DNA from 3 places in the Agrobacterium fabrum str. C58 genome. Region 1 is predicted to be linked to each of the others. Evidence: predicted binding sites of a transcription regulator. Region 1 holds the regulator's gene; each other region holds the start of a gene.

Region 1 (3,004 bases):
CAGCGCAAAATCGAAGCTGGCGCCGGAGGATATGAAGGCAGTGGCGCGGGAGATGGTAACGACGCTGAGAGATGCGGCGCCTGGCGTCTTCACCTGCAGGACAGGCATTTGGTGTGCGGCGCGTGCGAAAAGCGGCGAGTTTATCATCGTGCTGGAAGATGGCCGATTTGCCGGGAAAGCCTGTGACATCGCCGATATCGTCATCGTCTCCCGCAGAACGTCGTTTACGCAATGCCGCTCGGGAGCCTTGCTGCTCAACCGCGACATATTAAGGCGCATCGGCTCGGTGGAGATAAATTTTGCCGGCAGCGATCAGGCTGGGGTGGTAGGGCGGATGCGCGCAGCAACCGCCGGCACAGACAGGCCGTGGAGCGACCATCGCTTCTACGATTGGAAGAGCGGCCGTTTTGACCATGACGTGCCTGAAGCCGTGACCGGGTTACTGACGGCATCGCAATGAGTGCCGCCAGCATGGTTCGTCATGCCGTGGCGCGCAAATCCGACGTCAATTCGCCAATGCCGCCGATTTCCTCTTCATGCGCGGCATCGCGCCATGTCTCCTTCAGTCCTGCATCATACCATTCGCGCATGGCGGGCAGGGCAAGCAACCGGTCGCAATAGGCCTTCGCCGCCGGCGAAAGATCGGCGCCATAGGTCTGGAAACGGAACGCCACCGGGCAGAAGAAAGCGTCGACCGCCGTGAATTTCTGACCGGCTAGAAACGGTCCGCCGAATTTTGCGAGGCCTTCACTCCACAGCGCATCGATGCGCTTTATATCGGCCGCAAGCCCGGCATCACCGGCTTTGGGTTTTACGCGGATGCCGACCGACATGGGGTAGAGATTGCGAAGCGAGGAAAATCCCGCATGCATTTCACTCGCCGCCGAGCGTGACCAGGCCCGTGCCTGCTTGTCGCCTGCCCAGACGCCCTGATGTCTCTCGGCGAGATATTCGGCAATCGACAGCGTTTCCCAGACCGTCACCCCTTCGTCGACGAGGCAAGGCACCTTGCCGGTCGGCGAAAAGCTGGAGAAGGAAACACCTTCGCCAAAGGGAATGAGTTTTTCATCAAAGGCGATGCCAAGCGTGCGCATCAAAACCCAGGGCCGCAATGACCATGAGGAATAGTTCTTGTTGGCAATATAGAGATCGTACATGGCGTTTTCCCCGATAGAACGCACATTTCTACACCTGCTAAGGAGCCTTGGAATATCGCAAAGAATCCATGGCTCCCATAAGGCCAATTGATGGAGGGGCCGTCATACACGACGGAATTTCGCAGCAACGAGTGCGTTTGCCAATCTCACAAAGAAAAGGCGCATCAATTCAACGGAACGATGCGCCATTCATTTCGAAAGCCAAATCTACCCGTGAAAACCTATTCGGTTTCAGTAATACCGGCAGCAGCCTCCAGCTATCAATGGTAACGGCGTATCAACCCGACCAGCTTGCCCTGAATCTTCACCCGATCCGGTCCAAAAATGCGGGTCTCGTAGGCAGGATTGGCCGCTTCCAACGCGATGGACGCACCCTTGCGGCGGAAGCGCTTCAGCGTGGCTTCTTCATCATCCACCAGCGCCACGACGATATCGCCCGGATTGGCGGTATTACCGTTGCGGATGATGACGGTATCGCCATCAAAAATCCCGGCCTCGATCATCGAATCGCCTTTGACCTCAAGCGCGTAGTGCTCGCCCGAACCCAGCATGTCCACCGGCACGGCCAAATCATGGGTATTGTTCTGGATGGCGGAAATCGGCACACCGGCAGCGATACGACCCATGACGGGAATGGTGGCAGCTCCGGCGAAATCATTGGCAGGCGCCTTCACGGCAGGCGCCGGTTCCGGCTCCTTCGGTTTTCCAAGGCTGCCCTCGATGACGCTCGGCGAAAAGCCGCGTTGCGGCCTTGCGCCCGGCGTATAAGCCTCGGGCAGTTTGATAACCTCCAGCGCTCGCGCCCTGTTAGGTAGCCGGCGAATAAACCCGCGCTCTTCGAGCGCGGTGATCAGCCGGTGGATGCCGGATTTGGAAGCAAGATCGAGTGCGTCCTTCATTTCATCGAAGGAGGGCGGCACGCCGGACTCTTTCATTCTTTCATGAATGAAGAGAAGCAGTTCCTGCTGTTTGCGCGTGAGCATGAGGAAAACACCCTTGAGAATCGTCGTTGAAGTCGCGAAACAAATACAGAACGAACACTATATGTTCCATATGTGTTCCGCAATCCCCTAAAATTTCGTGAAGGATGCATATCGAATCCTGATTCAATCTTCGAAACATGAAGAGATCAGGCCGATGATATAAGTAGCGTTGGGAATAGACGCCGGTCGGGGATTCCGATCGATGAAATTGTCGCGGGAACAGTTTCCAGGTCAGATCACGACCTCGGAGCCGAAGCGGCCTGAACGCGCCGAAGCAACGCAGAGTGATGGCCCTCTCCGTTGCTTCTTTTATTCGCCTTGAAGCGACAGCCTCATGGCGCAAGGTCGATGACTGCGTTTGCCTGACCTGCTCTTCCGCCGGCTATTTCACGCCGTTGGAGAGGAATGCCTGCAGCTCGGGCGTTTGTGGTTTCTCGAAAAGCTGTTTCGAAGCGCCCATTTCCCAGATCTTACCCTGATGCATGAAGACGGTCACATGTGCGACGCTGCGGGCAAAGCTCATTTCATGGGTCACCAGCAACATCGTCATGCCTTCCCGCGCCAGCTGTTCCATGACGAGGAGCACCTCTCCCGTCAGTTCGGGATCGAGAGCGGATGTCACCTCGTCGAACAGCATGACTTTCGGCCGCATCGCCAGCGAACGGGCGATGGCTACACGTTGCTGTTGTCCGCCCGACAGCATGTCGGGATAAGCGTCGAATTTTTCCGCCAGCCCCACCTGCGCCAACACTTTGCGCGCCAGCACATCGGCATCAGCCCTGGCGACATCCTGCGTTATCTTCGGAGACAGCATGATGTTTTCGCCGACGGTCAGATGCGGAAAGAGATTATAGCTCTGGAAGA
Region 2 (3,004 bases), 1.1 Mb from region 1:
CAATTCTTGATGCCGTAAATCGTGACCGTCATGCTACCGCCTCTTCGTCTTTAAGCTTTTCGGCATAACAAAATATCCATCTTATTCAAGCCGCCGCCTGAGGTGCGTTGCGCCATTTTCGAAGCATGATGCCTGAGCCATGCAAAATCGAAGTGGCTGATATCCGAACGAGCGCGAGCAAAGCTGCATGGCTTCCCTGCTACATCATGAGTTGTAGAACGCGGTGGAAATCCCCATTATTTAGGCATCAAAGATGGAGAGAAAAATGCGTCAGGTTGCAAAGACATCGCGTAACTTCTTCGGTGAAACTTTCGCCGTTCTCGGTGCAGCGCTCTCGGTTTCGGCCGCTGTTCGCGCACATCGCAAGCCCGCTCGCGCCGATCTCGAAGCTCTCGGTATCGACGGCAAGGCTTTCGACAAGGTCCAGCTCTAAGCTGGTTATCGTTTGTAGCGAGGCGACTTCGCCTCGCTTGCGCCTGGCACCGGAATCCACGTCGGTTTTCCGCAGGCGCCTCGGATGATTTGAACTGCGCCTTTGTTCGTATAGTTGCCCAGCAGCGGAGGCGGATAATTTCGGGCATGGGAGCCACGCTTTTTTGGCCCCACCTTATCGCGCCGCTATCTTATGGGTTGGCCGCTTCGATGGACCGAATACTTTTTGCGGCAGATATAATTGACTCTCCGGCTGCTCGTAGCGGTCCGCCTTCGCGGAAAGCGCGAAGCGTCCCAGGGACTCGTGCCGCGTTTCCCCATTATGGCTGAAGATGACTTCGAAACTGCCTGCCAGCCAGCTATAGGGTTTTTCAACCGGCATGGTTTCGATTTTCCCGCAGCCATAGATCATAGTCAGGTGCGGCATAAACGATGATGCGGCGATATAGGGAAGATTTGCCCGCCAGAGGGCGCGCTGCACCACCTTCGCCAAAGCCCTGAGCTCCAGCATCTCGCGGCGGCTGTTTAGCACCAGACAGTTGCGATTGCCGAAAAGCGAACTCCCATCGAATGTGATCGGAACGGGCCGCGCCCTTATCTCCCCCAGTGCTTCCTTCAGCCGGTTTGCCAGGCCGCGAGGCACGGTGTCGAAACACCCGACACAGAGCAGGGTGATATGCAGAAGCTCCGCAGGATAGGCCTCACGCTTCGTCCGCCCTGCGGCATGGCTCGACGCATCGGTGAAAATTCTCTCCGCCAAGGCCGCCGGCGGTTTCACCACGATCAGAACCTTGCTGCTAAATCGCGGATTGATCCGGCGTTGTTTCTCCAGCTCGAACCCTTCAAGGAAAAGCTGCCTCAACCCTTCTTTATCCGTCAACTCCAAACCCATGACGATGCTCCACGGTCTATTCCAAGCTCGCGACATTATCATCGCCAATGAGAAATTAAAAGAACAAAAAGAGAACGAATTGCGGTGTCCGCGCCGCATGCCGGAAAGATCGATAGCCTTATGACACGGCACCATTGACAATCTACCTACTAATTGGTAGGTATCGCGCATGAAAAACCCTCAAAGCAAAGCCGATGATATTCTCCAGTGCGCACGCACCCTGATCATAAGAGGTGGCTATAACAGTTTCAGCTACGCGGATATCTCCCAGGTAGTTGGTATTCGCAATGCGAGCATTCACCACCATTTTCCCAGCAAATCTGACCTGGTCTGCAAACTGGTCTCACAATACAGGCAGGAAGCTGAAGCAGGGATCGCCGAGTTGGAAAAAAACATTTCTGATCCGCTGGAACAGCTTCGCGCCTATATCGGCTATTGGGAAGGCTGTATCGCTGACGCGACCCATCCTTTCTGCGTCTGTGCGCTGCTTGCCAGCGAGATACCGGTTCTTCCCGAAACGGTCGTTCTTGAAGTGCGTGCGCATTTTAGAAGTCTCTCGGACTGGCTCACCGCCGTGCTGGAGCGCGGCATTGCCCAGGGACGCCTTGTACTGACGGGAACAGCACGGGCCAATGCTGAAATCTTCATGGCTACGGTGCACGGCGCAATGCTTTCAGCGCGTGCGCACGGCGATGCCGCGACCTTTGGCGCGATAACCCGCCCCATGCTGGAGCGCATCACCGCTTGAAATTACACCTTGTAAGGGGCGTGGATGCATGACCCGAGCGAGCTGCCGACCAATCAACAGACAACGCTACGCTTGCAGATATGTCGGTGACAATCTGCTCCCAGGACCACCCATCTTTCTGGAAGAGAAAGGCAATCTCATATGTTCGGTATTTCTCCGCTTGGCTGGGTCCACACACTCGGCAGCCTGCCGGCCATTCCCGTGGCCATCTACATGTTTGCCCGTCACGGTCGAATCGTTCCCCGATCCACGCCGGGTGCAATCTATTTTGTTTCCATGCTGATCGGTGCTGCGACGGCCTTCCTCGTGGCGCATCAGCCGGTCAGCTACGCCATTGGCGCGCTGACCATCCTGTTCCTGCTTGCAGGTTACGGGATCGAGCGCATTCTCGGCTCAACGCGCGTCGCCAGATATGTTGAGACCATCTGTCTCAGTGTCAGCGCGTTTCTATTGATGGTGCCGACAGCGACCGAGACGCTGCGCCGTGTTCCGGACGGTCATCCTTTTGTCACCGATCTGAAATCACCGCTGCTTCTCGGCGTTCAGGCGGGTTTGCTGGCGATCCTCGTTGTCGGTCTTGCCGCCCAGATCATCTATCTCGCAAGACAAAACAGAAACGCCGCGAACTAGTCGCGGCGTTATCGTTCAAACTGTGCTCGACACAGTGGTATTGCCGCAGCAACACGCTGTGTCGATTATAGTCCTTACTCCCACTCGATCGTGCCGGGCGGCTTGCTCGTCACGTCGTAGACCACACGGTTAATGCCGCGCACTTCGTTGATGATGCGGGTTGCCGCACGACCGAGGAAGTTCATGTCGTAGGGATAGAAATCCGCCGTCATGCCATCCACTGACGTCACGGCGCGCAGCGCGCAGACGAAGTCGTAGGTGCGGTAGTCGCCCATCACGCCCACGGTCTGCACCGGCAGCAG
Region 3 (3,004 bases), on a different replicon from region 1:
CCGTAGAAAGAATTGCTCCTTCCATGTCTACAGAGAGTCCCTGCGCATCGCGCACGTGGAAAAAGTACCTTGGCATTGCAAAATCCCGATATGATTAGGTGGGAACCTTAGTCGCTAACGAAATTTGCGGTTTCAGGTTCCCAATCTTGTAACGTAGCCCGATCCCCAAGTCGGCTTCTCGCATCTGTGCCCAAGGGCTTGCTGGTCAGGCTTTTGCGCCTGCGATTCCTTCACTGTTTGTGACTGGCAAGCGGTTAAGACCCATCTGGGATGCGCCGGCGGGCTCGCAGTTTCCCGCCACCGTGCCCACACTACCGGTAATAGTTCAATTAACGGCAGTGCTGCTCAAATCTCTGTTCTATCCGGCATCGGCACGCGAACATCGTCCGGATATGGAACCCTGATTGAAAAGGTTTCTCCCGCCCAAGCGCTCTGCGCATCCCCTCTTCCTGTTCCGTTGATGCGCCATAAGGGAGCCGTTCGAATATCTTTCCAATCGAATTTAATATGACGCTCATGTCTTCCGTTCCGCTCGATCGTATCGATCCTCATTTTCCGTCCGTCGCCCCTTATAAAGCGAGATCGAGCTGCGGTTGTTCCTCATCCTCCGCCTCCTGATCATTGGTGAGAGAGGAGAGCGTCACACCGAGCAGCCTGACCGATCGACGGAAGGGGTAGACGGTCGCCAGCAGAGCCGACGCTGCCTCAAGGATCTCTTGAATTCCGTTAACCGGCAACGCGCTTGTCCGACTGCGTGTCGCCTGGGTGAAGTCGGAATATTTGACCTTCACTGTAACTGTCTTACCGCTGACGCGCTGCGCCTCGCAATGGTGCCAGACTTTTTCGGCAAGCGGCCTCAACTCGGCAGTGGCGAGATCGAGGTCGTTGATATCGACGCTGAACGTGTCCTCGGCGCCCACCGATTTGCGAATGCGATCAGGCCGGACCTGCCGTTCATCGATGCCGCGAGCAATGCCGTAGAAATATGCCCCGGACTTGCCGAAATGCTCGGCAAGGAACTGCAGCGATTTGGACTTCAGGTCGGCACCCGTTTCGATACCAAACCGATGCATTTTCTCGGCGGTGGCTGGACCGACACCATGGAATTTCTTGACCGCCAGCTGTTCCACAAATGCCGGGCCGTTCTTCGGCGTTATGACGGCCTGCCCATTCGGCTTGTTGAGGTCTGACGCCATCTTGGCCAAGAATTTGTTATATGAGATACCGGCGGAAGCATTGAGACCGGTAATCTGCTTGATCCTCTCCCGAATTTCCGACGCAATTTCCGTAGCGATCTCCATTCCCTTCAGGTTTTCTGTGACGTCGAGATAGGCCTCATCGAGCGAAAGCGGTTCGATCAGCCGCGTGTATTCAGCGAATATTGCCCGAATTTGCTGGGATACAGCCTTGTAGACGTCGAATCGCGGCGGTACGAAAATCAGGTCGGGACACCTTCGGGCAGCGGTGACGGACGGCATGGCCGAGCGCACGCCAAATTCGCGTGCTTCATAGCTTGCGGCTGCGACCACACCTCGTGCAGCCGCACTGCCAACCGCAACCGGTCTGCCGCGCAGTTCGGGATTGTCCCGCTGTTCCACCGACGCGTAAAAGGCATCCATATCGACATGAATGATTTTGCGCATCGGTATTGTGGCTGAGCCTGTCATGGATTTCGTTCAATTGCGGACGGAAACAAAGAGAGAACATATCATCTGGTGGAAACGAATCCAAGGTGTTTCCAGACAGTTTGGCATTTGCTCGAAATCGAGTCACGACAGCGACATGGGTCGATCAAAGCGGGAGGACAGCAGAATATGCTGATGACAGCACGACCATGATGCCGACCGCCCTCGATCTTTGTTTTCTGATATCTGTAGTTGACGCATGCGGCCTGGGTATAGTTCGGAATTCACCCTTCCGCTTCGGGTGAGTTTTCGAACACCATCAATCCACGTAATGTGCCACATGTCGGGTCGGTTGCATCAAGCAAACGTTCCGGAGGCGTCCATCCGATTGATATGCCGACGGCCGTGGCGACGGCCCAGCCCGGCTCATTGTCCGCCCGTTCCACAAGGCGCGGCACCTGTGTGGCCAGGCACTCTCTCGATTGTTGCACAACTTCGACAGGGAGATTTGCACGTTCGAGAGCACTCTTCATCTCGGCCTGAAAGGGATCTACAACAAACAGGGTGAAAATCCATGCAGCGACGTCTGCAATCATGATGCTCCTCATGGCGCGGCGTAAATGTCGTTTTAGAGGTCCGACATCGCAAAAGCGCCGTAACTTTCACCAGAGGGGCCCGGACCAGCGGGTAGTTAGTCATGTGGGAAATGATCGGTACGCGTTCAAGTCTGACGAGGTCAGATAAGACAAGTGAAATTTCCACGCGCATGTGTCGATGATCTCAAAGTTATGCTCTTGACGTACCGCAACGCACCATAAACATATGGCATCGGGTAATCGGCCGGAGACATGATGACATCCTCGAATTCCACTGTTCCCGACAGCCGGTCTGAGACGAAGAAGTTCCTCGTTCTCCTTCTTGGTTCGATTGGTGTTGTCTACGGAGATATCGGTACAAGCCCATTATACGCGTTCAGGGAATCGTTGCGCCCGTTTACGGCAAACGGTGTGCAGCACGAGCACGTCGTCGGCCTGATCTCTTTGATGATCTGGACATTGACCATCATCGTGACTTTCAAATATGTGCTTTTTCTCCTTCGCGCCGACAATGACGGTGAAGGTGGTACTCTCTCCCTGCTCGCACTTTTGATGAAAAAGACGGGCAGCTATATGCCGGTTCTGTTTTTTGCAGGCCTGATAGGCTCGGCACTTTTCATCGGCGATGCGATGATTACCCCTGCTCTTTCAGTCATGTCGGCACTGGAGGGCATGAAACTTGTCACGCCTGCCTTCTCCGATTACGTCCTGCCGCTCTCCGCGCTAATCATGGTAGGATTATTCGCCGTCCAGTCCAAGGGTACCGGCGCCGTCGCCGTCTTT

The links. Region 1 encodes LexA, which represses DNA repair genes until DNA is damaged. Its sites were predicted from a motif close to TGTTCNNNNTGTGTTCNG; they were not measured.
Region 2: a site for LexA is predicted at 1,384-1,401, ahead of ATU_RS01330 (2'-5' RNA ligase family protein). Genes of this name have one in related genera too.
Region 3: a site for LexA is predicted at 1,689-1,706, ahead of dinB (DNA polymerase IV). Genes of this name have one in related genera too.

The regions. Positions count from the first base shown of each region.
Region 1 is NC_003062.2:1,388,753-1,391,756, forward strand. It holds gene ATU_RS06875 (ComEC/Rec2 family competence protein) at 1-460, shown strand, start outside; gene ATU_RS06880 (glutathione S-transferase family protein) at 480-1,157, opposite strand; gene lexA (transcriptional repressor LexA) at 1,418-2,140, opposite strand; gene ATU_RS06890 (amino acid ABC transporter ATP-binding protein) at 2,523-3,004, opposite strand, start outside.
Region 2 is NC_003062.2:272,297-275,300, forward strand. It holds gene ATU_RS01325 (ArsC family reductase) at 1-32, opposite strand, end outside; gene ATU_RS26505 (hypothetical protein) at 266-433, shown strand; gene ATU_RS01330 (2'-5' RNA ligase family protein) at 608-1,324, opposite strand; gene ATU_RS01335 (TetR/AcrR family transcriptional regulator) at 1,494-2,072, shown strand; gene ATU_RS01340 (hypothetical protein) at 2,214-2,702, shown strand; gene guaA (glutamine-hydrolyzing GMP synthase) at 2,777-3,004, opposite strand, start outside.
Region 3 is NC_003064.2:460,580-463,583, reverse strand. It holds gene ATU_RS26125 (DUF6894 family protein) at 1-76, opposite strand, end outside; gene dinB (DNA polymerase IV) at 570-1,667, opposite strand; gene ATU_RS26115 (hypothetical protein) at 1,910-2,221, opposite strand; gene ATU_RS26110 (potassium transporter Kup) at 2,477-3,004, shown strand, end outside.